DNA from 4 places in the Streptomyces sp. NPDC022910 genome. Region 1 is predicted to be linked to each of the others. Evidence: riboswitches for the same ligand, from Rfam matches in the RefSeq annotation. Region 1 holds a riboswitch; each other region holds the start of a gene.
What was found. Region 1 has a riboswitch for cyclic di-AMP ahead of ACZ3TS_RS13940 (transglycosylase family protein). Riboswitches for the same ligand answer to the same signal wherever they lie in the genome.
Positions count from the first base shown of each region.

Region 2: it holds a riboswitch for cyclic di-AMP, as region 1 does, so the genes downstream of both, ACZ3TS_RS07020 (C40 family peptidase) here and ACZ3TS_RS13940 (transglycosylase family protein) in region 1, are expected to answer to the same signal.
Region 3: it holds a riboswitch for cyclic di-AMP, as region 1 does, so the genes downstream of both, ACZ3TS_RS38355 (M23 family metallopeptidase) here and ACZ3TS_RS13940 (transglycosylase family protein) in region 1, are expected to answer to the same signal.
Region 4: it holds a riboswitch for cyclic di-AMP, as region 1 does, so the genes downstream of both, ACZ3TS_RS16835 (transglycosylase SLT domain-containing protein) here and ACZ3TS_RS13940 (transglycosylase family protein) in region 1, are expected to answer to the same signal.

Region 1 is NZ_JBVHHL010000011.1:144,948-151,988, reverse strand. It holds gene ACZ3TS_RS13965 (NAD(P)/FAD-dependent oxidoreductase) at 1-12, opposite strand, end outside; gene ACZ3TS_RS13960 (Ppx/GppA phosphatase family protein) at 480-1,421, opposite strand; gene ACZ3TS_RS13955 (DUF501 domain-containing protein) at 1,418-1,978, opposite strand; gene ACZ3TS_RS13950 (FtsB family cell division protein) at 2,014-2,490, opposite strand; gene eno (phosphopyruvate hydratase) at 2,590-3,876, opposite strand; gene ACZ3TS_RS13940 (transglycosylase family protein) at 4,188-4,862, opposite strand; cyclic di-AMP (ydaO/yuaA leader) riboswitch at 4,867-5,033, opposite strand; gene ACZ3TS_RS13935 (LysM peptidoglycan-binding domain-containing protein) at 5,232-6,218, opposite strand; gene ACZ3TS_RS13930 (cytochrome P450 family protein) at 6,402-7,041, opposite strand, start outside.
Region 2 is NZ_JBVHHL010000005.1:153,683-160,723, reverse strand. It holds gene ACZ3TS_RS07025 (tellurite resistance/C4-dicarboxylate transporter family protein) at 1-650, opposite strand, end outside; gene ACZ3TS_RS07020 (C40 family peptidase) at 818-1,981, opposite strand; cyclic di-AMP (ydaO/yuaA leader) riboswitch at 1,990-2,160, opposite strand; gene pcrA (DNA helicase PcrA) at 2,515-5,025, shown strand; gene ACZ3TS_RS07010 (M23 family metallopeptidase) at 5,077-6,660, opposite strand; gene ACZ3TS_RS07005 (lipase family alpha/beta hydrolase) at 6,938-7,041, opposite strand, start outside.
Region 3 is NZ_JBVHHL010000078.1:4,706-11,746, forward strand. It holds tRNA gene ACZ3TS_RS38345 (tRNA-Met) at 42-115, shown strand; gene ACZ3TS_RS38350 (PP2C family protein-serine/threonine phosphatase) at 259-1,479, shown strand; cyclic di-AMP (ydaO/yuaA leader) riboswitch at 1,713-1,869, shown strand; gene ACZ3TS_RS38355 (M23 family metallopeptidase) at 1,881-2,915, shown strand; gene ACZ3TS_RS38360 (aldo/keto reductase) at 3,069-4,013, shown strand; gene ACZ3TS_RS38365 (PrsW family intramembrane metalloprotease) at 4,200-5,528, opposite strand; gene trmB (tRNA (guanosine(46)-N7)-methyltransferase TrmB) at 5,592-6,449, opposite strand; gene lhgO (L-2-hydroxyglutarate oxidase) at 6,593-7,041, opposite strand, start outside.
Region 4 is NZ_JBVHHL010000015.1:32,760-39,800, forward strand. It holds gene ACZ3TS_RS16815 (CHRD domain-containing protein) at 1-508, opposite strand, end outside; gene ACZ3TS_RS16820 (hypothetical protein) at 450-584, opposite strand; gene ACZ3TS_RS16825 (polyprenyl synthetase family protein) at 774-1,784, opposite strand; gene ACZ3TS_RS16830 (CocE/NonD family hydrolase) at 2,263-4,254, shown strand; cyclic di-AMP (ydaO/yuaA leader) riboswitch at 4,598-4,797, shown strand; gene ACZ3TS_RS16835 (transglycosylase SLT domain-containing protein) at 4,802-5,308, shown strand; gene ACZ3TS_RS16840 (HAD family hydrolase) at 5,410-6,222, opposite strand; gene ACZ3TS_RS16845 (FAD-dependent oxidoreductase) at 6,822-7,041, opposite strand, start outside.

The sequences.
Region 1 (7,041 bases):
CGTGGTGCTCATGGCATCGAGTATCCACCTGCCCCTGGGGGGTCGCTCGTGCGCCCCTTCACAAGCTTGGGTGGCGTGTCTGCTACACTGCGCCGCTCGCGTGACGGAGGTCATGGCGTCACGGGGGAACCACCGTGTAGGCCCGACCGTTGGCAAGGCCGCGTGAGCTGCCCCTCCGGCTTTCCGGAGATCCGTACCGATCCCTGCCGCCACACCGCTGCGACCACCCGGGAACCCTCGCGCGAGCTCCCCCGAAGGCCCCTTGAGCCCCCCGGACGGCCCGGCGGGCCCCCCGCATCGCCCAGCCGGACCGATTTCCTTGTGAAGAACTTCACGAAGTTTTCCGGCGGCGCGTCGCCGAGGGGTCACGGAAGCCGCCTCGGGGGCGCTCATACGTTATCGGACCTGCTCAGGAGAGGCTACCGACGAGTAGTGAAAGGCTCTTTCCGTAGCTTCTGAACGCCCGTCAGAGCCGGTCGCTACGCGATGGACCAGACGATTCCGTCGAGGATGTCGTGCTCGCTGACCACGACCTCTGCGGCCCCGATCCGCTCCATGATCGCGAGCAGTACGAGGGCGCCGGCGCCGATCACGTCCACGCGGCCCGGATGCATGGAGGGGATCGCCGCGCGCTCGGCGTGCGTCGACCTCAGCAGCCACTCGGTGATCTCCCGGACCCGGTCGAGGGTGATCCGGGAGTGGTGGATCCTCGCGGAGTCGTACTCAGGGAGGTCCTGGGCGATTGCCGAGAGGGTGGTGACCGAGCCGGCGAGTCCGACGAGGGTCTGCGCCTCGCTCAGCGGCACCGTCTCCTCCGCGACGTCCAACGCGGCCTCGATGTCGGACCGTATGGCCGCGATCTGCTCCTGGGTCGGCGGGTCGGTGACGACCCCGTCCTGGACAAGATGACGCTCCGTCATACGGACGCAGCCGATGTCGACGGACCGCGCGGCACGCACATGGTCCTCGCCGACGACGAACTCCGTGGAGCCGCCGCCGATGTCCACGACCAGGAAGGGCACGGCCAGGTCCTCGCGGTCCCCCAGCTCCTTGGTCGCGCCCGTGAAGGAGAACTCCGCCTCCTGGTCGCCCGAGATGACCTCGGGCTCGACACCGAGGATCTCCAGCACCCCGCGGACGAACTCGTCCCGGTTCTCCGCGTCCCGGGAGGCGGACGTGGCGACGAAGCGGAGCCGCTCGGCGCCGTACTCCTTGATGATCTCGGCGTACTCCCGGCAGGCGGCGAACGTGCGCTCGAGGGCCTCCGGCGCGAGCCGACCGGTCCGGTCCACGCCCTGTCCGAGCCGGACGATGGTCATCCGCCGGTCCAGTTCGACGAGTTCACCGGTGGCCGGGTCGGCATCCGCGACCAGGAGCCGGATGGAGTTCGTACCGCAGTCGACGGCCGCGACGCGTGTCACTTGTCGTCCTCCTTCGAGGCTTCGCCGCAGGAGGCACTGTCCTGCCCGACCGTCACACACGGGCCCTTCAGCCACCACTCCGGCAGCATCGCGAGCGCCTCGTCACCCAAGGGGTTCACCCCGGGCCCGGCCACCAGCGAGTGCGCGACCAGGACATGCAGGCACTTGACCCGGTCCGGCATGCCACCGGCGCTGGGGAAGCCCTTCAGCTCCTCGATCTCGTCCCGGCGCCGGATGTAGTCCTCGTGCGCGGCACGGTACACGGCGGCGAGCTCCGGGTCGGACGCGAGCCGCTCGGTCATCTCCTTCATCACGCCGTTGGCCTCGAGCGTGCCGATCGCCGACGCGGCGCGCGGGCAGGTCAGGTAATACAGCGTCGGGAAGGGCGTGCCGTCGGGCAGCCGCGGGGCCGTCTCCACGACGTCCGGCTGCCCGCACGGGCAGCGGTGCGCGATCGCGCGCAGTCCGCGCGGCGGCCGGCCGAGCTGCTGCTTGAAAGCCTCGACGTCCGCGTGGGTGGGTGCGGTGCGCGCCGTGGGCGGCGGGGGTGTTTCCATGCCGTACGAAATTCTCTCTGGTGTCTCTGTCGGGTTCACTGGCTGGACTTGTCGGACTTGTCGACCCCGTCCCAGATGTTGGCGTACCAAGGGCGCGCGGCCGTCGTGCGGTCCGTGCGCGACTGCTTGGCCGCGTCCGGGTCGATCACGACGTAACCGGTCTCCCCCGGCATCACGTAGTGCAGCCGCAGCCGGATCTGCTGCTCCGCGTACGCGTCGTCCTGCCAGCGCGCCTTGAGGTCGCGCAGCTGCTCGACCCGCTCGCGGGCCTGGGCCTTCTGCCGCTCGAGGTCGGCGATCTCCGCACGCTGGGAGACGTACTGCCTTATCGGGTACGCCAGCGCCAGGATCAGCGAGCACAGCACGAGCGCGAGCAGCGCGGCCCGGCCGGTGAGCCGGGAGCGGCGGGCCTGCCGTCGGGTCTGGGAGCGGTAGACCCGGGCCGCCGTCTGCTCCCCGAGCAGCCGCAGCCTGGTCGCGGTGGAGAACCGGTCACGGTCCTTCACGGCCATGTCCACGCCTCCCCTTCACACGTACGTACGTCCCCGCACACGGTACGGGACCGGGTACGGGGACGTACGGACGACTGGCTAAGGCGTGGCCCTGCCCGCTCAGCCCTTGAAGCGCGGGAACGCGCTGCGGCCCGCGTACACCGCGGCGTCGTCGAGGATCTCCTCGATGCGCAGCAGCTGGTTGTACTTGGCGACGCGCTCGGAACGGGCCGGGGCGCCGGTCTTGATCTGACCGCAGTTGGTGGCGACGGCCAGGTCGGCGATGGTGACGTCCTCGGTCTCACCGGAGCGGTGGGACATCATGCACTTGAAGCCGTTGCGCTGGGCCAGCTCGACGGCGTCCAGGGTCTCGGTCAGGGAGCCGATCTGGTTGACCTTGACGAGCAGGGCGTTGGCGGCGCCCTCCTCGATGCCCCTGGCGAGGCGCTCGGGGTTGGTGACGAACAGGTCGTCGCCGACGAGCTGGACCTTGTCGCCGAGCTTGTCGGTGATGACCTTCCAGCCGGCCCAGTCGTCCTCGAACAGCGGGTCCTCGATGGAGACGAGCGGGTAGGCCGCGACGAGCTCCTCGTAGTACTCCGTCATCTCGGCGGCGGAGCGCTCCTTGCCCTCGAACAGGTACTTGCCGTCCTTGTAGAACTCGGACGCGGCGACGTCGAGCGCGAGGGCGATCTGCTCGCCGGGGACGTACCCGGCCTGCTTGACGGCCTCGAGGATGAGGTCGAGGGCCTCGCGGTTGGAGCCGAGGTTCGGGGCGAAGCCGCCCTCGTCACCGAGGCCGGTGGACAGGCCCTTGCTCTTCAGCACCTTCTTGAGCGTGTGGTAGACCTCGGTGCCCCAGCGCAGGGCCTCGGAGAAGGACTCCGCACCGATCGGAGCGATCATGAACTCCTGGATGTCCACGTTGGAGTCGGCGTGCGAGCCGCCGTTCAGGATGTTCATCATCGGCACCGGCAGCAGGTGCGCGTTGGGGCCGCCCAGGTAGCGGAAGAGCGGCAGGTCGGACGCCTCGGAGGCGGCGTGGGCGACGGCGAGGGAGACGCCGAGGATGGCGTTGGCGCCGAGCGAGCCCTTGTTGTCGGTGGCGTCCAGGTCGAACATCGCCTGGTCGATCAGGCGCTGCTCGGTGGCGTCGTAGCCGACGAGCTCCGGGCCGATCTGCTCGATCACGGCCAGGACGGCCTTCTCGACGCCCTTGCCCTGGTAGCGGTTGGGGTCACCGTCGCGGAGCTCGATGGCCTCGAAGGCGCCGGTGGAGGCGCCGGACGGAACGGCGGCACGACCCGTGCTGCCGTCGTCGAGGCCGACCTCGACCTCGACCGTGGGGTTGCCTCGGGAGTCCAGGATTTCCCGGGCTACGACGACGTCGATGGACGGCACGAGCATCTCCTTCTTGGATGTGACGCTGAGAGTGCGGGGCACTTGTGACTAGAGCCTAACCGTCCCGGGCCATCGGCCAGCCGACCGACCGTCCCGTGGACAGGGTGACGGTACACATTGTTCCAGCGCGGAACAAAGGGGGAGGGGAAGGCCTGGTGAAAATCGCGCGGCGCGCAAGCAAAAAGCCCCGCTCCGGTGCGTACGGGGGAACACGCACCGGAGCGGGGAGCCCGTGGGGACGGGGGGCGGTCCTCACGTGACCTCCGCGATGAAGGCCATGTATATGGGGACCCTGTGGCCCGGCTACCAGCCGCCTGTCACTTGAGGTGCAGCTGCTGGCCGGGGTAGATGAGGTCGGCGTCCTTGACGATGTCCTTGTTCAGCTCGAACAGCTTCTTCCAGCCGCCCTGGACGTGGTGCTTCTCGGCGATCGAGCTGAGGGTGTCGCCCTTGACCACCTTGTACTCGCCGTCGCCCTTCTTGACCTTCTGGCCGGTCGGGGTGGTGACGGTCTTCTGCGCAGCCGGACGCTCGGCCGAACGGGAGGCCTGCTGCGTGGCCGCCCGAGGGGCGGTCTTGGTGGCGCTGGAAGCGGTGCCGGCGGCGGCGCCGTTGTACGGGGCGCCGGACAGACCCTTGCCGCAGACCGGCCAGGCACCCTTGCCCTGGCCCGCGAGGACCTTCTCGGCTATGGCGATCTGCTGGGCCTTGCCGGCCAGGTCGGCACGCGGGGCGTAGGCGGTGCCACCGTAGGCGGCCCAGGTGGAGTTGGTGAACTGCAGACCACCGTAGAAGCCGTTGCCGGTGTTGATGGACCAGTTGCCACCGGACTCGCACTGGGCGACGGCGTCCCACTCGGAAGCGGTGGCGGCGGAGGCGGTGCCGGCCGCCATAAGCGGGGCGGCGACGGCGGCGCCGGTGACACCGGCGAGCGCGATGGCGCGGACGGCCTTGGACGGGCGGCGGTGCTTGCCCTTGCCGGAACACAGCATGGTTCGTTCCCCTCACCGACGCCTGCGAGGTGAGCTGTCGGGTTCGGGCCGGTTGAGTTGCCCGGCCGCGCACCACTGGATGCGCGGCTCCACCCCCAGCCGCCCCCGGTCAACTCCCGGGCGCGGCACTTACCTTGGGTCCCCCGCTCCTGCCTACGGCGCTTGACGCGACGACTGTTCCCACGCGGCCGCTGGCAGGATTCGGCGTTGCGACCGGGGGGCCCGCTGTGGCGAGCGGTCACGACCGTAAGCAGTCGATCCGCCGAATTCCAAAGACGATCAGGGCCAATGAGACCCATCTCTCACTCTCGCCAATCCAGACATTCGGCGCGAAGTAGGGCGTGAAGTCCCCTTCGAACGGAGGGTAGTTCAGGGCTGCTCCGCCACCGGCTCGACCTCGAGCGCAAGGCTCTGACCGGGGAGGATGAGATCGGGGTCGGCACCGACCGTCTTCTTGTTCGCGTCATACAGGGCGGTCCATCCACCCGTGAGGTCAAGAGAGTCGGCGATGGCCGACAGGCTGTCCCCGGGACGGACGGTGTACGAGCCGTCGGCGGCGTCGCGTGCGGCGTCGGAGCCCCGCGAGGCGTGCCGGCCGGCCGAGTCGCCCGTGCGGCCGTCTGCGGCACCCTCGTCGGCGCTGTCGCCGCGGTGGCGGCCGGCGCCGGAGGTCTCGTTCGCGTCGTCACCCGAAGAGGCGCCGTTCCGCCCGGACTTGTCCGACTCGTCACTCTTCGCCGTAGCAGCGGGCGAGTCGCTGGACCCCCGGGAACCGCTCGCGCCCGCCTCACTCTCGGCCGAGTCGGCGGTCGCTCCTGAGGAGGGGGATGAAGAGGAAGACGCGGATGAAGAAGGCGACGACGTTACCGAAGTGGATGAACCGGATGAGTCGGACAGACCGGAGTCCACGCCGGAGCCGGAAGCGGAACCGCCGCCGGACAAGTCACCCGCGAGGCCCGTGTCGACATGCGCGGAGGCGGAGTCCTCGCTCAGGCCTGAAACCAGAGCGCAGGCGGACCAGACGGAGACACCCCGGTCGGCGAGGATCTTCTCGGCGACGGCGATCTGCTGGGAGCGGCTCGCCTGATCGGCGCTGGGGGCGTAGTCGAGGCCGCCGTACTTCTCCCAGTCCCGCTGCGTCAACTGGAGCCCGCCGTAGCGACCGTTGCCGGTGTCCGCACTCCAGGAGCCGCCGCTCTCGCACTCCGCGACCTGGTCCCACGTGGTGCCGCCGGCCGCACTCGCGCCCGTGGCACCGAGGAGCGGGATCGCGATCGCTGACCCGGTCACCCCTGCCGCGACGAGGAGAGCCGGAGCCTGACGGGGGCGACGGTGACGACCGTTCCCGGAGAGCATGCGGTTGCCTTTCACACGACAGCGGTGACCGACGCGGCGACTGTGGCGTACCGCCGCGTTGCTGCGTGAACGTATCGGCAGTCGATCGCTTGTCACAAGTTAATGCAGCGCAGATCACGTGAAGATCACAGAGGTGAGAAAGTGTCACCTTCCCGTGATCGTCGGAACGTTCGCCACGCCACGTCATTCACCGGTGCCGGAGGGACGTCGGTGACCTGATTCCCGAATCGGCGCGAACCGCACGGGAAGCGTGCGCAATCCGCGCATGATGAGCCCGCCCCGCCAGCGCAAATCGGCTGGATCCACCGCGAGTTGCAGGTCCGGCAGGCGGGTCAGGAGCGTGGCCAGCGCCGTCTGCCCCTCCAGGCGGGCGAGGGGGGCGCCGAGGCAGTAATGGATGCCGTGTCCGTACCCCAGGTGCTGGTTGTCGCGGCGGGAGAGGTCGAGCACGTCAGGGTCGGCGAACCGCTCCGGGTCCCGGTCGGCGGCCGCCAGCACGACGAGCACCGGATCGCCGGGGGCGATGTCCTGCCCGCCGATGCTGAGCGCCTGGGTGGCGAACCGCCAGGTGGCCAGCTCGACCGGGCCGTCGTAGCGCAGGAGTTCCTCGACTCCGGTTTCGATCAGGCCGCGTTCGTGGCGGGCGAGGGAGGCCTGGAGGCGGGCACGCTGCTCGGGGTGGGTGAGCAGTGCGTACGTCCCGTTGCCGATGAGGTTGACCGTGGTCTCGAACCCGGCGAAGAGCAGGATGAAGGCCATGGCGGCCACCTCGTTCTCGGTGAGGTGCTCGCCGTGGTCGGAGGCGCGGATGAGCCCGGAGATG
Region 2 (7,041 bases), on a different contig from region 1:
AGCCCACTGTGTCCGGCGGCGACGAGCCGCGACCCGGCCAGTGCGGAGATGGCGAGGCCGCCGCCCATGACCCAGTGGTCCCCCGCACCGGTCGCCACCTCCCGCAGGTCGAAGCACCGCAGCCCGACCAGGTAGAACACCAGCCCGAGCCAGAAGAACACCAGCGCCGTGTGCGCGAGCCACGCCACTCCCACTGCCGCCGCGAGCACCGCTCCGAGCACCGCGATGCTCTCCGTCGCCACGCACCCGAGGAACACGGCCCCCGGCATGGGGCGCGTCCAGCGACGGACGACCGGGAGGACCAGGGCCGCCCACAGCACGACGGCCAGCGCCAGGAACGCCTCGTCGAGCGGCTGCCGGACCAGGACGGACACCCCCGTGCCCAGCGTGGCGGTCGCCGCGACGGGCGTGAGCGCGGTCGCGGAGAGCGCCCCGGCCTGCTGCCGGGCGTGTTCCCGCAGTGCCCGTACGACGAGATCGGCGACGAGCCCCAGCCAGCCGACGGCCGCCAGGGCCAGGGCGACGCGGGAGAGGACGCCGTAGCCCGTCAGGTGCAGCCCGACCGAGAGGACGCCGGTCGCCATCACGGCGGCTCCGGTGGCGGGCGGACGCTGCGCCCACCGGACGCGGAGCGCGGAGGTGCCTGACATGCGCCCGATGCTAGGGACGCGCACGCCGGTTCCCTGCGGGGCACGCGCGCGGAGGCCGAAAACAACCCCACGCGCGCGTGCCGCACGAAGACGCCACGCGCGTGGCGTGCTTCCTCGGCTTACGCGCGCGTGGCGTGCGGAAACCGGAAGAAACGGGAAGCAGAGACTCAGGCGGGCCGCACCACACTGTGGATGATCGAGGAGCCGGCGTAGTAGATCGACTCCTCGCGGACGTACGCGCCCGGTTTGGGGGCGTGGATCATCATGCCGTTGCCGATGTAGATCCCGACGTGGCTGATGTCGTCGTAGAAGAAGATCAGGTCCCCGGGCTGGGCGTCGGCGAGCGTGACCGTCGTGCCGGCGTTCACCTGGTCGTACGTGGTGCGCGGGAGCGTCACCCCGGCGGCCTTCCAGGCGGCCTGGGTCAGGCCCGAGCAGTCGTACGAACCGGGTCCGGTAGCGCCCCACACATAGGGCTTGCCGATCTGGGCGCGGGCGAACGCGAGAGCCTTCGCCGCCTTCGTCGCGTACGAGGAGTCCGTGGTGGAGGACTCCGAGGAGCCGGTCGTGGGGGTCGAGGACGGCTGCGACTGAGCCGCCTGCTGCTCGGCTGCCCGCTGCTGGGCCGCCTGCTGCCGCGCCAGCTCCTCCGCCTGGCGCTGGGCCTCCTCCTGCTTCTGCTTCTCGATCGCGGCGAGCCGCGCCTTCTCCTCGGCGGTGAGCTTGGTCAGCAGCTCCCGCGCGGCGGAGAGCTTCTGCTGGATTTCCGTCTTGGTCGACTGGAGGGTCGTCTGCGACTCGGTGAGCGTCTGCAGACTCTTGGTGGCCTCCTGCCGCCTCTTCATCGTCACGGCCTGGTCCGTGACGTACTCGTCGACCGCTTCCTTCTGGCGGCCGGTGAGCCGGCTCATCAGCTGTGTCTGGTCGAAGTAGTCCTGGGGCGTGTCGGCCAGCAGGAAGGTGGCAGTGTCGGGGGCCGCCGCCCCGGTGCGGTACTGCGCGGCGGCGAAGGAACCCAGTTCGTCCCGCGCCTCGTTGAGCTTCTGCGTGCGCTGGGCGACATCGTCGAGGAGTGTGTCGACCTGTTTGCGCTGCTTGGTCGTCTTCTCCTTGGCCGCGTTGTACTTGTCGGTGGCCGACTCGGCCTGGCGGTAGAGGTCGTCGACCTTCTTCTCGACCTCCTCGACGCTCGGCTTGTTGTCGGCGGAGGGGGCGGCGTTGGCCGTCTGGGCGAGCAGGGCCACGGAGGTGAGGGCTGCTGTCGCGAGAGCGGGTGTCCGTATGCCTGCGATGCGCGTGCCCGAGGGGCGCGCCTTGCGGTGCGGCGCCATGCGAGGCGACTCCTTCTGTACTCCGCCTACCGAGTTAGCTGTCGGGTTCGGGCGGGTGGATCCGGAAGGTGTGCCCTACGGCCGTGCCCCACAGGGCGGTTGGCCGATTCACCCCAAGGTCGGGTGGGTCCCCGGCTCCGGGCTGCCGTGAGGCGCACCGGACTCGGCGGAGGCCGCGCGGCCCGGCGACCTTCGCCGGTGGGGGTCGTGCGGCCCGCCGGGAACGCTAGCCAACTGATGTGGCTCGTGTGAAGGTTGATGTGCGATATGCCCGATACATTTTTGTGACCTTTGATGGAGGGTCCCGCCGTCCGTGGTCAATGCGCCGGTATTTGTGGAGAGTTAAGCGGATTCGCCGTGTGGCAGTGCACGCTTGCCCGATCGATTGCGGATCGTGAACGGACGGTCGCGGACGGCGAAGGGTCGTCGAGCGATCCACTCCGGAAGATCGCAGGGCCCGCGCCACGCTCCCGCAGACGGAGTTCGCGGGGCGGCGGCCGCTTGTCAGTGAGGAGCCCTAGACTCGGAGAGCGATGAGCAGCCTCTTTGACGACAGCTTCCTGGCGGACCTCAAGGCCACCTCGGCCCGTGAGGAGGAGCCCCCGCCGCCCGAGGACGATCACGCTCCGGAGTCGGTTCCGGACGATCTGTTCGGCGGGCGGTTCGACGTGCCGCCGGACCGGGACGCCTACTACCGCGACGGCGCCCCCCGCCCCGTCGTCGACCCCCAGGCGCTGCTCGAGGGGCTGAACGAGAACCAGCGCGCGGCCGTCGTGCACGCCGGTTCCCCCCTGCTCATCGTGGCCGGCGCCGGTTCCGGCAAGACCCGCGTGCTCACGCACCGTATCGCCTATCTGCTGGCCGAGCGGGGGGTGCACCCCGGGCAGATCCTCGCCATCACCTTCACCAACAAGGCCGCGGGTGAGATGAAGGAGCGCGTCGAGCGGCTCGTCGGCCCCCGCGCGAACGCGATGTGGGTGATGACCTTCCACAGCGCGTGCGTCCGCATCCTGCGGCGGGAGAGCAAGAAGCTCGGCTTCACGTCCTCCTTCTCGATCTACGACGCCGCCGACAGCAAGCGCCTGATGGCCCTCGTCTGCCGCGACCTGGACCTCGACCCCAAGCGCTTCCCGCCCAAGTCCTTCAGCGCCAAGATCTCCAACCTGAAGAACGAGCTGATCGACGAGGAGGACTTCGCCGCCCAGGCCACCGACGGCTTCGAGAAGACCCTCGCCCAGGCGTACGCGCTCTACCAGTCCCGCCTCCGGGAGGCGAACGCGCTCGACTTCGACGACCTGATCATGACGACGGTCAACCTGCTGCGCGCCTTCCCGGGCGTCGCCGGGCACTACCGCCGCCGGTTCCGCCACGTCCTCGTGGACGAGTACCAGGACACCAACCACGCGCAGTACGCCCTCGTCCGGGAACTCGTCGGCACCTCCGAGCACCCCGTGGACGTGCCGCCCGACGACCACGACCTGCGGCCGGCCGAACTGTGCGTCGTCGGCGACGCCGACCAGTCGATCTACGCCTTCCGCGGCGCGACCATCCGCAACATCCTCCAGTTCGAGGAGGACTACCCGGACGCCACCACGATCCTCCTGGAGCAGAACTACCGCTCCACACAGACGATCCTGAGTGCCGCCAACGCGGTCATCGAGCGCAACGAGTCGCGCCGCCCCAAGAACCTGTGGACCAACGCGGGCGCGGGCGCACGGATCACCGGCTATGTCGCCGACACCGAGCACGACGAGGCGCAGTTCGTCGCCGACGAGATAGACCGCCTCACCGACCAGGGCGAGGCGAAGGCCGGCGACGTCGCCGTCTTCTACCGCACGAACGCCCAGTCCCGAGTCTTCGAAGAGGTCTTCATCCGCGTCGGCCTGCCCTACAAGGTCGTCGGAGGCGTCCGCTTCTACGAGCGCAAGGAGGTCCGGGACGTCCTTGCGTACCTGCGGGTGCTGGCCAACCCGGAGGACTCCGTGCCGCTGCGGCGGATCCTGAACGTGCCGAAGCGAGGGATCGGCGACCGCGCCGAGGCGATGATCGACGCCCTGGCCCAGCGGGAGAAGATCAGCTTCCCGCAGGCGCTGCGCCGCGTGGACGAGGCCTACGGCATGGCGTCCCGCTCGACCAACGCGGTCAAGCGGTTCAACGCTCTGATGGAAGACCTGCGAACGATCGTGGAATCGGGCGCGGGACCGGCCACCGTCCTGGAAGCGGTGCTCGAACGCACCGGCTACCTCGCAGAGTTGCAGGCCTCGACCGATCCGCAGGACGAGACCCGCATCGAGAACCTCCAGGAACTCGCCGCTGTCGCCCTCGAGTTCGAGCAGGAGCGGGGCGAGGGCGCAGCGACCACAGGGGCCGCCGTCCCCGGAGGCACGCTGGCCGACTTCCTGGAGCAGGTCGCCCTGGTCGCCGACTCCGACCAGATCCCCGACGAGGAGGAGGGGGGCGGCGTCATCACCCTGATGACCCTGCACACCGCCAAGGGCCTCGAGTTCCCGGTGGTCTTCCTGACCGGCATGGAGGACGGCGTCTTCCCGCACATGCGCGCGCTCGGCCAGACCAAGGAACTGGAGGAGGAGCGGCGCCTGGCGTACGTCGGCATCACACGCGCGCGGGAACGGCTGTACCTCACGCGGTCGGCCATGCGCAGCGCCTGGGGCCAGCCCTCGTACAACCCGCCCTCGCGCTTCCTGGAGGAGATCCCGGACCAGCACGTGGAGTGGAAGCGGACGGGCGCTTCCTCCGCTCCCGTGTCGTCGGGTCCGCTCTCGGGCGTGGCGGCCTCGCTGTCGTCCTCCCGGTCGCGGTCCTCGGCTGCGGGCGCGTCCGGCTTCGCCACGCGCCGGGGCGGCGCGACAGAGAGGCCGGTGATCCCTCTGGCGGTCGGCGACCGCGTCACGCATGACCAGTTCGGCCTGGGTACGGTCGTCGGCGTGAACGGCACGGGGGCGAACGCAGAGGCGACGATCGACTTCGGGGACACCAAGCCGAAGCGGTTGCTGCTGCGGTACGCGCCGGTGGAGAAGCTGTAGCCCCCATAGTTGAGCCCCCGCCGAACGGCGGGGGCTCAACTATGGGTTGGATCAGGTCGGGTCCAGCCCGTGACTCCGCAGCCAGGGCAGCGGGTCTATCGCGGAGCCTCCGCTCGGCCGCACCTCGAAGTGCAGATGTGGCCCGGTGGAGTTGCCCGAGTTGCCGGAGTACGCGATCGGCTCGCCGGCCTTGACGGTCGTCCCGCTGGCGACCCGGTAGCTGGAGAGGTGGCAGTACCACGTCTCCGTGCCGTCCTTCGCAGTCACGATCATCATGTTGCCGTAGGCGCTGTTCCACTGCGTGCGGACCGTGCCGTCGGTCGCGGCCATCACCGTCGTGCCGTACGAGACCGGAAAGTCGATACCGGTGTGCACGGACATCCAGTTGATGCCGGCCTGACCGAAGTAGGCGCTGAGCCCCCTCTGCGTGACAGGCAGGGCGAACTTCGGACGCAGCCGCTCCTTGAGTGCCGCCTCCGCCGCCGCCTTCTTCTTCTCGGCCGCCTGTTGGGCCTTGAGGTCGATGCGTTCCTGCGTGCGACTGGCCCGGTCAGCGAAGTCGTTCGCCCCCGCGGAGAGGCTCTCGAGCTGGGAGTCCAGCTTGTTGTTGGCGGCGGACGGCTTCACCGGAGTCACGGGGGAGGCACTCGTCGTCCTGCCGTCCTCCCCGGCCGTGCCGACGGACGCGGCGGCGATCCCGGCGACCCCCATCACGCACGCCGACGGCACGGCGACCGTCAGAAGTGCGGACCGCTTCGCCGGGGGACGCCGCCGGGACCGGTTGGAGGCGCGGGAGGCGGCACGCGGGGCCGGGGCGGGAGTGATCTCCTCCTGGTCCTCGAGCAGCGGAGCGTCGCCGGATGCCTCGTCGGCCTCCGACCCGCCGTCTTCGGCGGTCGTTTGCCCGTACGGGAGCCGATCGAAGGCTTCGGCTTCGAAGACCGCGGTGGCCTGCTCGTCGAAGGGCTCGGCCTGGTCGAACGCCCCGGTCGCCCGCTGGTCGAAGGACTCGGGGACCACGTGCTCGAAGGCCGCCGTCGCGGTCGCCGCCTTGGCGTGCTGCTCGTGCGTCTCGTACTCGGAGGCGCCACCCGAGTTCCACTGCGTGGCGTCGTACGCGCCCGTGTCGGAGGCCTGCATGCCCCAGTCCCACTGGTGGGCCGGGTCCGTCGGCTGATCGGCCCCGAGCCAGGCATGCCCGTCCCACTGGCCGGTGGCATCGGGGGACGACGTGGCCTGCGCGGGGATGCCGGCGAGCTGCTGATATCCGACGGCCCAGGCCGTCGTGTCATGGGCGCCCGTGTCGAACGCGGCGTGGTGCTGGGCGGCGTACGCGTCGTAGTTCAGCGTCTGGTACGTGCCGGCACCGAGGGTCGCGTGGCTGTCGGCGGCCCACTGCGTGGCGTCGTACGAACCGGTCGAGTCGTGGCCCGGGAGGTCACCGAAGAGGGGGTCGGCCGCGAAGGTCGTGGCGGTGTGGCCGACGGTGCCGAAAGCGGTTGCGGAGGCGTCGGCGTAAGTCGTGAACTCACCGTACTGGCCACCCTGCCCGCCGTACGACGCATAGTGCGCCGAGTCGGCATCGGGGGCCGGAGCCGGGGGAGTTGCGGTCCCCGACGGGTGACGGTCGTTCACCAACTTCTCTTTCGCCTCGACAACAGGGGCTGGCAGAGCAGTGCGGCGACTGTACCCGGCGGTATGCGGGCGCGACAATCTTCGGCAGGTTTCCCTCCGGCAGGAAACGGGCATTCGGCCGTGTTTCGGCGGCCCTCGGCAAGGCTTTGGTGCTGCGTTCGATGAATGTTCGAGGGCGTGCCGGTATCCGGGAACTGTCGGGCGGCCGGGTCGGAGCTGTGCCGAGCGAGGGTGCGGGCTGTCTTCCGGTGGCGGTGTCGGCCGGGGGCGGAGGGGCTCAGGCCACCGTCAGACCGTCGGTGTGGGCGGCGGTTGCTCCTGGCTGTTCGAGGTCCAGTGCCTGTCGTATCCCTGTCGCGACGGCGGGGTGCACCGGCAGCG
Region 3 (7,041 bases), on a different contig from region 1:
GTGCTGGGTGTCGCGCGCATGGCGTACACTGGAATCACCGACGCGGGGTGGAGCAGCTCGGTAGCTCGCTGGGCTCATAACCCAGAGGTCGCAGGTTCAAATCCTGTCCCCGCTACTGATGGCCGAGGGCCGGAGTCCGGAAGGGCTCCGGCCCTCGGCGTTTCCCCCGTCCTTCGCATCCACCGGTTCGTTCCCGGTCCGTACTCCGGCCGGCTCACAGCGGTCGCCCTCCGCCCCCCTTCCGGAAAGTCTGGACGGGTGGTGCAGCAAGCAGGCGCGCGGTGGTTCGAGGAGTCGCACGACGACCGGGACCGGCCCGGCGGTCGACTGTCAGGCGACCTCGCGCTCGCCGCCGGTGCCGGGAACCTCCCGCCGCCGGGTCGGGTCGAGCGCGAGGCCCGTCGTTACTTCTGCGCGCGGGCGTTCCTGTGCGCCCTGCCCGGGCTGCTCATCGGCGTTGGCGCCTGCTACGACTGCCTCACCCCGTCCGATGTCACGGCCGGGCCGCTCTTCACCGCCGCGCCGCTCGTCGCCGCGCCTCTCTACTCGCTGCGCGGCACCGTTCTCACGGGGGTGGCCGCGGTCGCCGTCGTCCTCACCGTCCACCTCTGGCTCGGGCTCGGTGGGCGGGCCGGCGCGGTCACCGAGACGGTCACCATCGTCACCGTCGCCGTCCTGGCCGTCCTCATCAACATGCTCGTACGGCGCAAGAACGAACGCCTCGCTTCCGCCCGCGAGATCGCCGAGGCCGCCCAGCGAGCCGTGCTGCCGGAGCCCGCGGCCCGGATCGGCGGGCTCGACGTCGCCGCCCGGTACGAGGCGGCGCAGGCCGGTGCGTTCATCGGCGGCGACCTGTACGCCGTGCAGGACTCCCCGCACGGCGTACGGCTCGTCGTCGGGGACGTGCGCGGAAAGGGGATGGGGGCCGTGGCCGCGGTCGCCGTCGTCATCGGCGCCTTCCGGGAGGCCGCCGAAAAGGAGTCGACTCCTGAGGCGGTTGCCCAGCGCCTGGAGCGGGCGCTGTCGCGCGAGGGCATCCGGCGTGACGGGCCCGAAGCGTTCGAAGGGTTCATCACCGCGGTCCTCGCGGAGATCCCGCACGGCGGCGGCGTCGTCCGCGTCGTCAACCGGGGCCACCCCGCACCCCTGCTTCTGCTGCCGGACGGCACCCTGCGCGCGCTGGAGACCCGCGAGACCGCGCTGCCGCTCGGCATGGGCGACCTGGCGGCCTGGCCCGACCGTATGGAGGAGTGGGACTTCCCGCCCGGGGCGACGCTGCTCCTCTACACGGACGGCGTCTCGGAGGCGCGGGACGCGCACGGGGAGTTCTACGACCCAGCCGTCCGTCTCGCCGGCCGTGTCTTCCCCGGCCCCGGTGCCCTGCTGGCCGCCGTCACCGAGGAGGTCGCCCGTCACACCGGCGGCCGTGCCACGGACGACATGGCCCTGCTGGCCGTACGGCGGCCCGAGCGTTCCTGAGCGTTGTCACGGCGGGTGATCGAGCGACCCCCCTGCGCATAACATCTGACACGCCGTCAATACGCGTGTGGCTCATGAGGAGTGGTCAACTCGCCCGTTTTCTCCCGTTCATGGCATGAAAGTCCTGGTCAAGAGCATCAAGGATCTGTCCGAACAGCTTGGAATCCTGGCCCTGGGTCTATTAACGTTCGATAACGCAGCGCGGTCGTCCCAGCCGTCACAAGAGGCGGCTCCGTGCGCATGTGCCGAATCCCGCAAGGGAGCCGGGGAACCACCACCTTGGGGTGAATCGGGCGGGTGCCGTCGTGGAAGCACGGCCGGTATACGCGCGTAGGAGACCTTCCTCTCCGAACCCGTCAGCTAACCCGGTAGGCGAGACGGAAGGAAAGGAGTGCGCCCACGTGGCGTCCAACCCGCCTGCCCAGGGCACCGCGTTCGCTCCGAACGCGACTCAGACGTTCGGTTTCGAACCCCGCAGCGACGAGGGCCCCTGGGAGGAGTGGAACCCCACCGAGGAATCCCTCCCTCCCGTCCGCGGCCGCCACCGCGTCGCCAAGCAGCGCGGGGGAGGACTCGCGCGCAGCTCCACCGTCCTGGGCGTCGGTGTGATGGCCGCCGTCGGTGCGGGCGGCATGGCCACCGCTCAGACCGGCAAGCCGCCGGTGTCCATATCTCTCCCGGATCTCTCCTCGGTCACCGACTCGGCCAAGGCGCTCATCGGTCAGGAGACCGCCACCCCCAAAGGGTCCGCCACCCCTCTGAGTACCGTCGGGGTGACCACCACCGACGCCGCTGCGGGTACCGAGGACGCGGGCGAGGCGCTGCGCGCCCGGATCATCCAGCAGGCCGCGTCCCAGCAGGACCGGGCCGCCGCCGCTGCCGCACAGGCCGCGGAGCAGGCCGCCGCGAAGAAGGCCGCCGCTGCCGCGAAGAAGGCGCAGGACGACGCCGCGGCCAAGGCCGCCGCCGCCAAGAAGAGGGCCGAGGAAGAGGCAAGGAAGAAGGCCGAGGCGGCGCGGCTGGCCGAACTCGCCAAGCAGTACACGCTGCCGACCTCCTCCTACACCCTGACCTCCCGCTTCGGTGACGCCGGCGCCATGTGGTCCTCCGGCTACCACACCGGCCTCGACTTCGCCGCGCCCACGGGCACGCTCATCAAGGCGATCCACAGCGGCACCATCACGGAGGCGGGCTGGGCCGGCTCGTACGGCTACCGCACGATCCTGACCCTCGACGACGGCACGGAGCTGTGGTTCTGCCACCAGTCGTCGATCAGCGTCAGCGTCGGGCAGAAGGTGTCCACGGGCGACGTCATCGGCCGCGTGGGCGCGACCGGGAACGTGACCGGGCCGCATCTGCACCTGGAGGTCCACCCGGGCGGCGGCGACGCGATCGACCCGATGGCGTGGCTGCAGAGCAAGGGCGTCACCCCCTGAGAGCCGTCCTCACCCGACCCCGGCAGTCCTGACGGCCCCCGACCTCAGGACTGCCTGTCGTGGTCTCTGAACCGGAGTACGCGGATCCGGTTTTTGCGGGAACTTTGCGGTGTCCCGGAAGACGCCGGTCCGACACGGGCGTTGACATTGAGCATGACTTCTCTTCGCAAGCTCGGCTCCTCCGACCTCGAGGTCTTCCCGCTGTCCCTCGGCGGCAACGTCTTCGGCTGGACCTCCGACGAGGCGCAGTCCTTCGCCGTGCTCGACGCCTACGCGGCGGCGGGCGGCAACTTCGTCGACACCGCGGATGCCTACTCGGCGTTCGCGCCGGGCAACAAGGGCGGCGAATCCGAGACCATCATCGGCAAATGGGTCAGGGCGCGCGGCAACCGTTCGGACGTCGTCATCGCCACCAAGGTCAGCCGGCACCCCGAGTACCTGGGCCTGACCGCCGCCAACATCAAGGCGGCGGCCGACGCGTCCCTGCGCCGCCTGGACACCGACTACATCGACCTCTACTACACGCACTTCGACATGCCGGAGGTGCCGGTGGAGGAGATCATCGGCGCGTTGGACGAGCTGGTGAACGCGGGCAAGGTGCGCGCCATCGGCGCCTCGAACATCTCCGCAGAGCGCCTCCAGGAGTCCCTCGACTTCTCCGACCGCGAGAACCTGGCGCGGTACGTGGCGCTGCAGCCGCACTACAACCTGGTCTCGCGCGACACGTACGAGGGCGCGCTGCAGGAGGTCGCCTCCCGGGCGGGCCTCGCGGCCGTTCCGTACTTCGCGCTCGCGGCCGGCTTCCTCACCGGCAAGTACCGGCCGGGTACGACGGTCGACTCGGCCCGGGCCGGGCGTGCCGGGGAGTACCTGAAGTCGGAGCGAGGAGTGCGCGTCCTGACGGCCCTGGACGAGATCGCGCAGGAGCGGGGCGCGGAGATCGCCACGGTGGCCCTGGCATGGCTCGCGGGCCGGCCGACGGTGGCGGCCCCGATCGCCTCCGCCCGCACGGTGGAACAACTGCCGGCACTGCTGGCGGTGGGCGAGCTGACGCTGACGGACGAGGAGACGACGAAGCTGACGACGGCGTCGGCGTGAGGAGGCGGCGCAACGCCGGGGCGACCTTGGATGCCTGACGTCGCGCCGACTTCTCGGCGGTGGCGCCGGCGGTGGCGCGTGGGCGCCTGGCGGCGGTCTTTCGACGCGTGACGCCGACGGCGCCCTTCCTCCGCTGTGGTGATCGGCAACGACGGGGAAGTCCGGGTGCCGGACCCTCCGCGGCCGCTACGAGTGATACGGGTTGTGCGACGGATACGGCGCCGCCGGGCCGTACGGCGGTGACCAGTACGCCGGGGCATACCCGTACATCGGCCAGAGCGGTGGCGGAGCAACCGGGGTCAGGGCTCGCGCGGCGTACGCGAGGGCCGGCCGTGCCACCGCCCGTCGCGCCCACAGCTCGGCGAGCAGTTCCCGCTCCCGTACGACGAAATCGGGCCCCGCCCGGCCCCGACGCCCCCGGTGGCGCAGGAACGCCAGCGACGTCGCGTACGCCTCGTACTCGGCGACCGAGCGTGCGGCCGCCTTCCCGAAGTGGTGTCCCGCGTACTCCCGGGCCAGCCGCCGGGCCCGCATCGAGCCGAGCACGTACGGCTCCGCCGGGCCCAGCCACCCGGCGAGCGCGTACGCCGGAAGTTCCTCCCGCACCGTGCGCAGCTCCCGCTGCCGCGTCCAGATCACCAGCCAGGTCAGCAGTCCGAACGCGGGCACCATGAACGACGCGTAGACCGCGAAGAACCCGTACTCGCCGAACGACGACGACCCGTTCCACATGGCGTGCATGCCCATCGCGAGCAGCAGCCCGCACAGCGGCATGAGCACACGGCGCGTGCGCTGGCGCTCCGCCGACAGCGCGGCGCTTCCGAAGCCGATGCCGGTGAGCACGGTGAACAGCGGGTGCGCGAAGGGGGACATCACCACGCGCACGAAGAAGGTCGCGGCCGTCACGGACGCCAGCCCGCGCTCCCCGCTCAGCTGGTCCGTGCCGAAGGCCGTTCCCAGGTAGAGGATGTTCTCGGTGAAGGCGAAGCCCGTCGCGGTGACCCCGGCTATCACGACTCCGTCGACGATCCCGGTGAAGTCCCGTCTGCGGAAGAGGAAGACCAGCAGCACGGCCGCCGCCTTCGCGGACTCCTCGACCACGGGTGCTATGACGGTCGCGCCGAGTGTGTCGGCGTTGTTCGGATCGGCGGTCGCCGTCGCGATCCATCTGGTCGCGAAGCTGTTCGCAACGATCGCTATGAGCGCGGCCGCGCACGCGCCCCAGGCGAAGGCGAACAGCAGGTTGCGCCAGGGGCCCGGCTCGACCCGGTCCAGCCAGCGGAACGCGGCCATGAGCAGCGGCACGGGCAGCACCGCGAGGCCCAGCCCCACCAGGAAACCCTCGGTGCCGGTCTGCTGCCGGACGAGGGCGAGGATGACGAGCCCGGAGAGCGTGAGCAGGGTGATCAGCGCTCCGTAGCGCACCCACCGCTTCTGCCACCAGTGCACGTGCCCGAGCGTGCCTCCACCGGAGCTGCCGCCCGGGTGCGAAGGGTACGGGGGGAAGGTGGCCACGGCATCGACCCTAGTGACGGAGGGGCGCCGCCCGCGACGGTGCCTGGTGGGGGCCCGCGACGCTCAGCCGCCGGCGGAGGGCTGGTCCAGGAGCGGTACGCGCCGGAACAGCAGGTCGTTCACGACATGACCCTTGTCCAGTCCCTGGCCCTCGAAACGGGTCAGCGGCCGGAAGTCGGGACGTGGCGCGTAACCGCCGTGGGGCTGTGTGTTCACGAACGCCGGATGCGCGGTGAGCACCTCGAGCATCTGCTCGGCGTAGGGCTCCCAGTCCGTCGCACAGTGCACCAGCGCGCCCGGCTTGAGGCGGGTGGCGGCGAGTGTGAGGAACTCGGGCTGGACAAGCCGCCGCTTGTGATGGCGCTTCTTGGGCCAGGGGTCGGGGAAGTAGACGCGCAGTCCGTCGAGGGAGTCCGGGGCGAGCATCTCGCGGAGCAGGATGATCGCGTCGCCGTTCCCGACCCGGACGTTGGTCAGACCGCCCCGGTCGGCGAGGCCCAGCAGGTTGCCCTGGCCGGGGGTGTGCACGTCGACGGCGAGGATGTTGGTGCCGGGGTCTTCCGCCGCCATACGCGCGGTGGCCTCGCCCATACCGAACCCGATCTCGAGCACGACGGGGTTCGTGTTCCCGAACAGCTCGGTGAGATCGACGATCCGCTGCCCGTCGATGTCCAGCCCCCACTCGGGCCACAGCCGCTGCAGGGCATCCGCCTGCCCGGCCGTCACCCGGCTGCGCCGCGGCTGGAAACTCCGGATCCGCCGCTCGAAGTGCGACCCGGCGGGATCGGCCTTCGGCCCGTCGGGAAACCGGGGCTCAGCCTTGGCCCGGGTGTGCCGGACGGACCCGGCGGGGGCACGGCCGTCCGGACCGCCGGGTACGACCTGGTGATCTTCGGGAGCGAAGTTGAGGGACTCAGACACAGTGAAACCAATTTTAGGGCCTGTACAACGGCGGACAGTCGGGCCGCAGGAGATGCTCCGCAGCCGCAGCCGCAGCCGCAGCCGCAGCCGCAGCCGCAGCCGCAGCCGCAGCCGCAGCCCTAGCACAGGCACCGAGCGACAGCTCAGCCCCGGCCGAGCACCGCCAGCACCCGACGCGCCACCTCCCGCCCGATCGGCAGTGAAGCGGTGGCCGCAGGCGACGGCGCGTTCAGCACATGCACCGCCCGCGCCCCCTCCCGGATCAGGAAGTCGTCCACCAGCGTCCCGTCCCGCAGCACGGCCTGCGCCCGCACCCCCGCGGGAGCCCGCACGAGGTCGTCCGCCCCGACCTCCGGCAACAGCCTGCGCACCGCGTCCGTGAACGCCGCCTTCGACACCGATCGCCGCAGCTCTCCCGCCCCGTACCGCCAGTGCCGCCGTGCTATCCGCCACGCACCCGGCCAGGCCACCGTCGCGCCCAGCTCCCGAGGTCGTACGACCCCCCAGCCGTACCCTTCGCGCGCCAGCGCCGGCACCGCGTTCGGCCCGATGTGCACCTCTCCGTCGATCCCCCGGGTCAGATGCACCCCGA
Region 4 (7,041 bases), on a different contig from region 1:
CGCGGACGGCCCCGCCGGGGAACTCGGCGGTGTGCAGGTTGGCATAGAAAGCGCCGGGGTCGCTCTTGAGCTGCGACAGCAGCGCGGCGTCCGCGACCTTCACGCTGCCGACGACGGTGTGGCGCTTGATGCCCTTCTTCAGCAGCTTACTGAAGTCGATCTTGACTCCGCCGTTGACTCCCTTGGCGCCCTGGTGGATGTGGAGCAGGGTGGGCCGGTCGATGCCGCGCCAGGTGATGGCGACGGAGACCGTGTTGCCCTTGACCTTGACGAATTCCGGGGCAGCGCCGTCCTTGTCGCCGACGGCGGGACCGCCGGCGACGGGCACCTCGTTGGCGCCTCGGAGGCTCGCGACCAGGATGGTGCCGCCGGAGCCGGTGCCGGTGCCGGTGCCGGTGCCGGTGCCGACGAGGGTGCCGCTCTGGGTCTGGTCGGCGTGCCCGGCGTGGTCAGTGCCGTGCTGCGCCCTGGCCGACGGCGAAGGCCGGGATGACCGCGGCGGCCACACCGGCCACGGTGGCCACGGCGACACCCGTGAAGATCAGGCTGGTGCGGCGCTTCGTGAACGTAGCGTCAGTACGCATGATCGGAAATCTCCCCGTATCCGAGCTGACGCCCCCTGCGTCAGCTTCTGGGCATGGATACGGACCCGATCCAAGCCTGGACTCAATCCTATAATGTGACCTGTCTCACGCTTCATGAATGTGCATGACAGAACTGTTACGAATGTGCCAGGCGTGTCACAGGAGGCAGCTGTGGACGGCGGGGCGGCGTCAGCCGGCCCGGTGCACCACCGCATCGCACATTTCCACGAGGGCCGTCTTCGCGCCGCACTCCGGCAGCGGAGCCAGGGCCGAGCGGGCGTCCTCCGCATAGCGGACCGTGTCGCGGCGGGCCTGCTCCAGCGCCGGGTGGACACGCAGCCGGGCCAGGGCCTCGGCGTGGCGGGCGTCGTCCGTGAGGTCCGAGTCCAGGAGCTCGCACAGGGTGACGTCCTCGGACAGCCCCAGGCGTTCCGCGCGCTCGCGCAGGCGCAGGACCGGCAGGGTGGGGATGCCTTCGCGCAGATCCGTGCCGGGCGTCTTCCCGGACTCGCGCGAGTCCGAGGCGATGTCCAGGACGTCGTCGGCAAGCTGGAACGCCACACCCAACCGCTCGCCGTACTGCGTCAGAACGTCCACGACCGTCTCGTCGGCACCCGACATCATCGCGCCGAAGCGGCACGCCACCGCCACCAGCGAGCCCGTCTTGCCGCCAAGGACGTCGAGGTAGTGCTCCACCGGATCACGGCCGTCCCGGGGGCCGGCCGTCTCCAGGATCTGGCCGGTGACCAGCCGCTCGAACGCCTCGGCCTGGATGCGCACCGCCTCCGGGCCGAGGTCGGCCAGGATGTGCGACGCCCTCGCGAACAGGAAGTCACCGGTGAGGACCGCGACCGAGTTGCCCCAGCGGGTGTTCGCGCTGTCCACCCCGCGCCGCACCTCGGCCTCGTCCATCACGTCGTCGTGGTACAGCGTGGCGAGATGGGTCAGCTCCACGACCACGGCCGAGGGCACGACCCCGGGCGCGTAAGGATCGCCGAACTGCGCCGCGAGCATCACGAGCAACGGCCGGAACCGCTTGCCGCCCGCGCGCACGAGATGCTGCGCGGCCTCCGTGATGAAGGGCACCTCGCTCTTGGTGGCGTCGAGCAACCCTTCCTCGACAGCGGCCAATCCGGCCTGGACATCGGCCTCCAGAGCCTGGTCCCGCACGCTCAGCCCGAACGGCCCGACGACGGTCACGTGGGGTCTCCTGTCTGCGACGTCTGCTGACGATCACACGGTCGGTCTCAAGGACGGTCACTTGGTCGATGGCGTTGCCTGTCGACGTGGCTCATCGAGTTTGTCGATCTGTCGCCGCCATCACTCAAGTCAGCGTATCCGGTCGGGTTTCGATCACAGCGAGCGCCCACTGTTCCAGGCCGGGCGGTATCGGATCACGAACGGTATGTTCTTGATCAGGCGATACGAACAGACATTCATCGACATAACGGAAAAGCGCCTCTCGCAGCCGGTACCGGCCCCTGATGTCCTTCCGCGTACCCCGCCGGACGCATCCCATCGGGACGTGTGTCCCCAGGCCGTACGCATGTCCCCGGCCGTACGCACCGGCCGCCGTCACCCGGCCGGGCGCAGACAGGGGCACCGGTCCTCGCTTCCCGCGTCCGCCGCGACACACCGGTCCACTACGGACGCCGTCGAGGAGTCGGAGGTCACGCGCATGCACATCCGTACGTCCTTCCCCCACGAGACGACTCACGGCGACTTCTGGATCCCGCTCCAGGACGGCATGCGTCTGTACGCGCGCGCGTGGCGTCCGCTGACCGGGGAGCCCGTCCCGGCCCTCCTCGAGTACCTCCCCTGCCGCCTCGGCGACTCGACCGCGCCCCGCGACTGGCAGCGGCACCCCTGGTACGCGGGCCACGGTTACGTCTCCGTGCGCGTGGACGCGCGCGGACACGGCAATTCCGACGGCCTGCCGGCCGACGCGTACTCGGCAACCGCGCCGTCCGACGGAGTCGAGGTCGTCGAGTGGCTGGCGGCACAGCCCTGGTGCGACGGACGGGTGGGCATGTTCGGCATCGGCCGGGGCGGCCTCGCCTCCCTTCGGGTCGCGGCCCTCGCGCCCGAGCCGCTCAGGGCGGTCGTCGCGGTCTGCGCCACGGATGACGGCTGGGACAACGACGTGCCCCACCTGGGCGCTTCCGCCCTCGCCGCCGGCCTGCCCGCCCGGGCGGCGGCGCTGCTCGCTCTCGTGGCCCGTCCGCCGGACCCGGCGCACGTGGGCACGGTGTGGCGGGACGTCTGGGCCAGGCGCCTGGAGGCGCTGGACCCGCTCGTCCACGCCTGGCCGGCCCACCCGGCGTGGGACGACCACCGGCGACACGGCGACATCCGGGAGGACCACGGCGCGCTCCGGGCGGCCGTGCTCGCGGTGGGCGGCTGGCACGACCCGTACCGGGACACCGTGCTCGGGCTCGTGGAGCACCTTCCGGCCGATCGCGTCCGCGGTCTGATCGGGCCGTGGGCACACCAGTACCCGGACCACGGTCTGCCGGGCCCGGCGATCGGCTTCCTCCAGGAGACGCTCCGCTGGTGGGACCACTGGCTCAAGGACAAGGACACGGGGGTCATGGCGGAGCCGTCGCTGCGGGCGTACATCAGCACCCCGCACCCTCCGGCGACGAGGTACGACGTGCTTCCGGGCCGCTGGGTCGGCGAGCCGTCCTGGCCGTCACCGAACGTCACCCGGGTCTCGTACACGCTCCGGGGTGCGCCCGTACCCGTCCGGTCCCCGATGCACACCGGCCTCGACGCGGGCGGCTTCGTCGCCCGCGGCGACGAAGCCGGCCTGCCTCCCGACCAGCGCGAGGAGGACGCGAGGTCGGTGTGCTTCGAGTTCGAGGCGGCCGAGGAGACCTGGGTACTGGGGCGGCCGAGGGTGCGGCTGCGGCTGACCTGTCCCGTGCCGCGCGGTCAAGTGGTCGCCCGCCTCTGCGACGTGGCGCCCGACGGGTCGTCGACGCTGGTCAGCCGAGGGGCCCTGAACCTGTTGACACGCCGCGGCCCCGACCGGGCGGCTCCCTGGATTCCCGGGGCGACGGAGGACGTGGTGTTCGAGCTGAGCGGGATCGGCCACGCCTTCCCGCCCGGGCACCGCATCCGCCTCGCCGTCTCCTCCGCGTACTGGCCATGGCTGTGGCCCCAGCCGGGTTCGGAGGCCGGCTTCACGCTGGACCCGGCGGGCAGCTCGCTCGAACTACCGGTGCGGTCCCGGGAGTCGGGGCCGGACATCACCTTCGGGGAGCCGGAGCAGTCGGAGCCACTCGGCGTCAGCGACGCTGCCACGCTCGACGAACCCCGCCCGGAGCGCCTGGTGGTGCGGGACGTCGCGAGGGGCGAGTGGCTCCTGGTGGTCGACCCGCGCCACAACGGCACCCGTGTGTACCCCGACGGCCTCGAAGTCACCGAGGACGCGCTGGAGGCGTACACCATCGAGGACTCGGGCCCGCTGACCGCGCGTACCCGCTGCGACTGGTCGGTCCGGCTGCACCGTCCGGAGCGGGGATGGGACGCAAGGGTGGAGACCCACTCCGAGATCACCTGCACCGCGGCGGACTTCGTCACCTGGAACGAGGTCGTCTGCAAGGACGGCTACGAGGTGGTGTTCCACCGGACGTGGGAGGGGCGGATCTCCCGCACGGCGGGATAGACGGCGGCGCCACCCGACTGCCTATTTGCACCATGGATAGCGCAATGTCCAAGTCTCGAGCAGGCGGACTCCACTCACACCCCTGTCCATTTTGTCCGAATTGATGCCCGATTTACCTTAATTGCCAATTGTGATCCAAGTAAGGGCGAAGTGAAATGGGTCACGCGCCCGCCAGGAGAGGCACTCGGGGCGAGTCATCAACGCCCCCTTTGCAAAGGGCAAGTTGAACCCCCCTCAACAAAATTGATCATCTCCCCTATTCCCTGACGTCAGGGTCAATTGGGTCGGAGTGTGAATTCCGAGCTTGTTCCCGACATGTGCTCTCGCATACCTTCCCTTCGACCCGAGCGGAACGCCGAATCCTGCCGCCGCTCGACAACCCATCGACCCAGCACGGCAGGAGCGGGGGACCCAGGTAAGTCGCCGAACCGGACACCACGCCGGAACGGCTTGGGGTGAAGCCGTGCCTCGACACCGAGGACACGGCCGGGCACCTCCCCGCCCGAACCCGACAGCTCACCTCGCAGGCGACGGAGAGGAATGCCACATGTCCGCTTTCGCCCTGCCCGCACGCCGTCGGGACCGCCGCTCCAAGGCCGGCCGCATCACCCGTGCCCTCGCTGTCGCGGGGACCGGAGCCGCCGTTCTCGCCCTCCCGATCCTGGGTGCGACCGGCGCTTCGGCCGCCACCCCCACGGCCACGACGACCAAGGCCACCAGCGTGACGTCCCGCGCCGGCAGCCTCGACAGCTGGATCCGCCAGTCGCTGGTGATCATGCGGCAGCACGGGATCCCCGGCTCGTACAACGGCATCTACCGCAACGTGATGCGCGAGTCCTCGGGCAACCCGCGTGCCATCAACCTCTGGGACTCGAACGCCCAGAAGGGCATCCCGTCCAAGGGGCTCCTCCAGGTCATCGACCCGACCTTCCGGGCTTACCACGTGCCGGGCACGGCCTTCGACCCGTACGACCCGGTCGCGAACATCACGGCCGCGTGCAACTACGCCGCCCACCGGTACGGCTCGATCGACAACGTCAACAGCGCGTACTGAGATGTGCCCGACGGGGCCCCGTCGGCCGGGAACTCTCGACTGAGAGCTCCCGGCCGGCCCTTCGGCTTACGGACTCTCGACTGAGGACTCTCGACTGAGGGCTACCGTCCCGGGAACATTCGCTCGAGGACGACGGCGATGCCGTCGTCCTCGTTCGACGTGGTGATCTCGTCGGCGACCGCCTTGAGTTCAGGGTGGGCGTTGGCCATGGCGACGCCGTGCGCCGCCCATTCGAACATGGGGATGTCGTTGGGCATGTCCCCGAAGGCGACGGTCTCCGACGGGCTCAGGCCCAGGAATTCCGCGGCCAACGCGAGCCCCGTCGCCTTGGTGATGCCGCATGGCTGGAGTTCGACGGTGCCAGGCCCCGACATGGTGACCGTCGCCAGGGAGCCGACCGCGCCACGGGCCGCCGTCGCCAACTCGTCGTCGGACAGGGCGTGGTGGCGCAGCAGGACCTTGCTGATGGGCTCGCACCACAGGTCGTCCCGCCGCCGGACCCGCACCGCGGGCAGTGTGGGGTGCGGCATCAGGTAGCCGGGCTCGATGAGTGTGAGCCCGTGCACCCCGTCCTGGTCGACGGCCGCGTACACCTGTCCCACCTCGGCCTCGATCTTGCCGAGCGCGGTCTCGGCCAACTCCCGGTCCAGAGTGACGGAGAACAGCAGCCGGTCCGCGCCGGCGTCGTACACCTGCGCGCCCTGGCCGCACACCGCGAGCCCCCTGCCGCCGAGGTCGTCGAGCAGCGGCCGCACCCGGGGCGCCGGGCGCCCCGTCACCACGAGGTGCTGTGCGCCGGCCGCACCGGCCCGCGCCAGCGCGGCCCTTGACCGGTCGGAGAGCGTGTCGTCACCACGCAGCAGCGTTCCGTCCAGGTCAGTGGCGATGAGTGAGTATGCGAGGGGTGCGGCCATGATCAGAGAATACGGATGGAAACGCCCCAGCGGTCCAGCGTGAACCGGACGACGTCCGGTATCCCGTGCGCACCGGAAGGCGCACGGAGCCTGCGTCGCACCACGGGTTTCGGCAAACGGCCGCACCGGCCCGACATCGCTTTCCCGCCCACTGTTGAGCCCCGCACCCTCGGCCGGCTCCAGTGCCGTCCGCGTCAGGCGCCGGCCTCCAGCAGGCGGCGCCCCAGCCATGCGGGCGGCCTCCCGGAGTTCGCGTGACCGGACGACACGTAACTGCGCTTTGATCGCGGTGGGTTGCTCGGCGTACCACTCCGGTTCGTCGGTGGTGGCGACACGGCGCGTGGTGCCCGCGTCGATCGCCTCGGACCTGCCCAGGCTGCGCGGCAGCCATCGGGCGACCGCCTCGACGGGCGCGTCGACGACAACCCCGACCTCGTATGTCCGGCCCTCGGCGAGGTGTTCCTCCAGCGTCTCCATCGGACACAGACCAGGTGATGAGGCCCACGCTCCGGCGGGTGGTGATGCGGAGCGACTTCTGACCCCGGGCACACGGACCGGGTGGCGGGGGCGCGCTGTGTCGCCCCCGCACTCGCTCCGGCTCAGCCGTGTGCCGCCGCCAGGTGCTTGGCCAGCCGCGGGGACGCGAACTCCGTGCCGCACACGAAGCGCATCACCGGTCCGTACGAGGCCGCCGCCGGGAGGCCCGTGAAGTACAGACCCGGGACGGAGGACACATATCCCGCGCCGAGCTTCGGCGTGCCCCGGCTCACCGCCAGTTCCGTGCGCAGTTCGTGGCCCAGGAAGTCCATGGCGGCGATG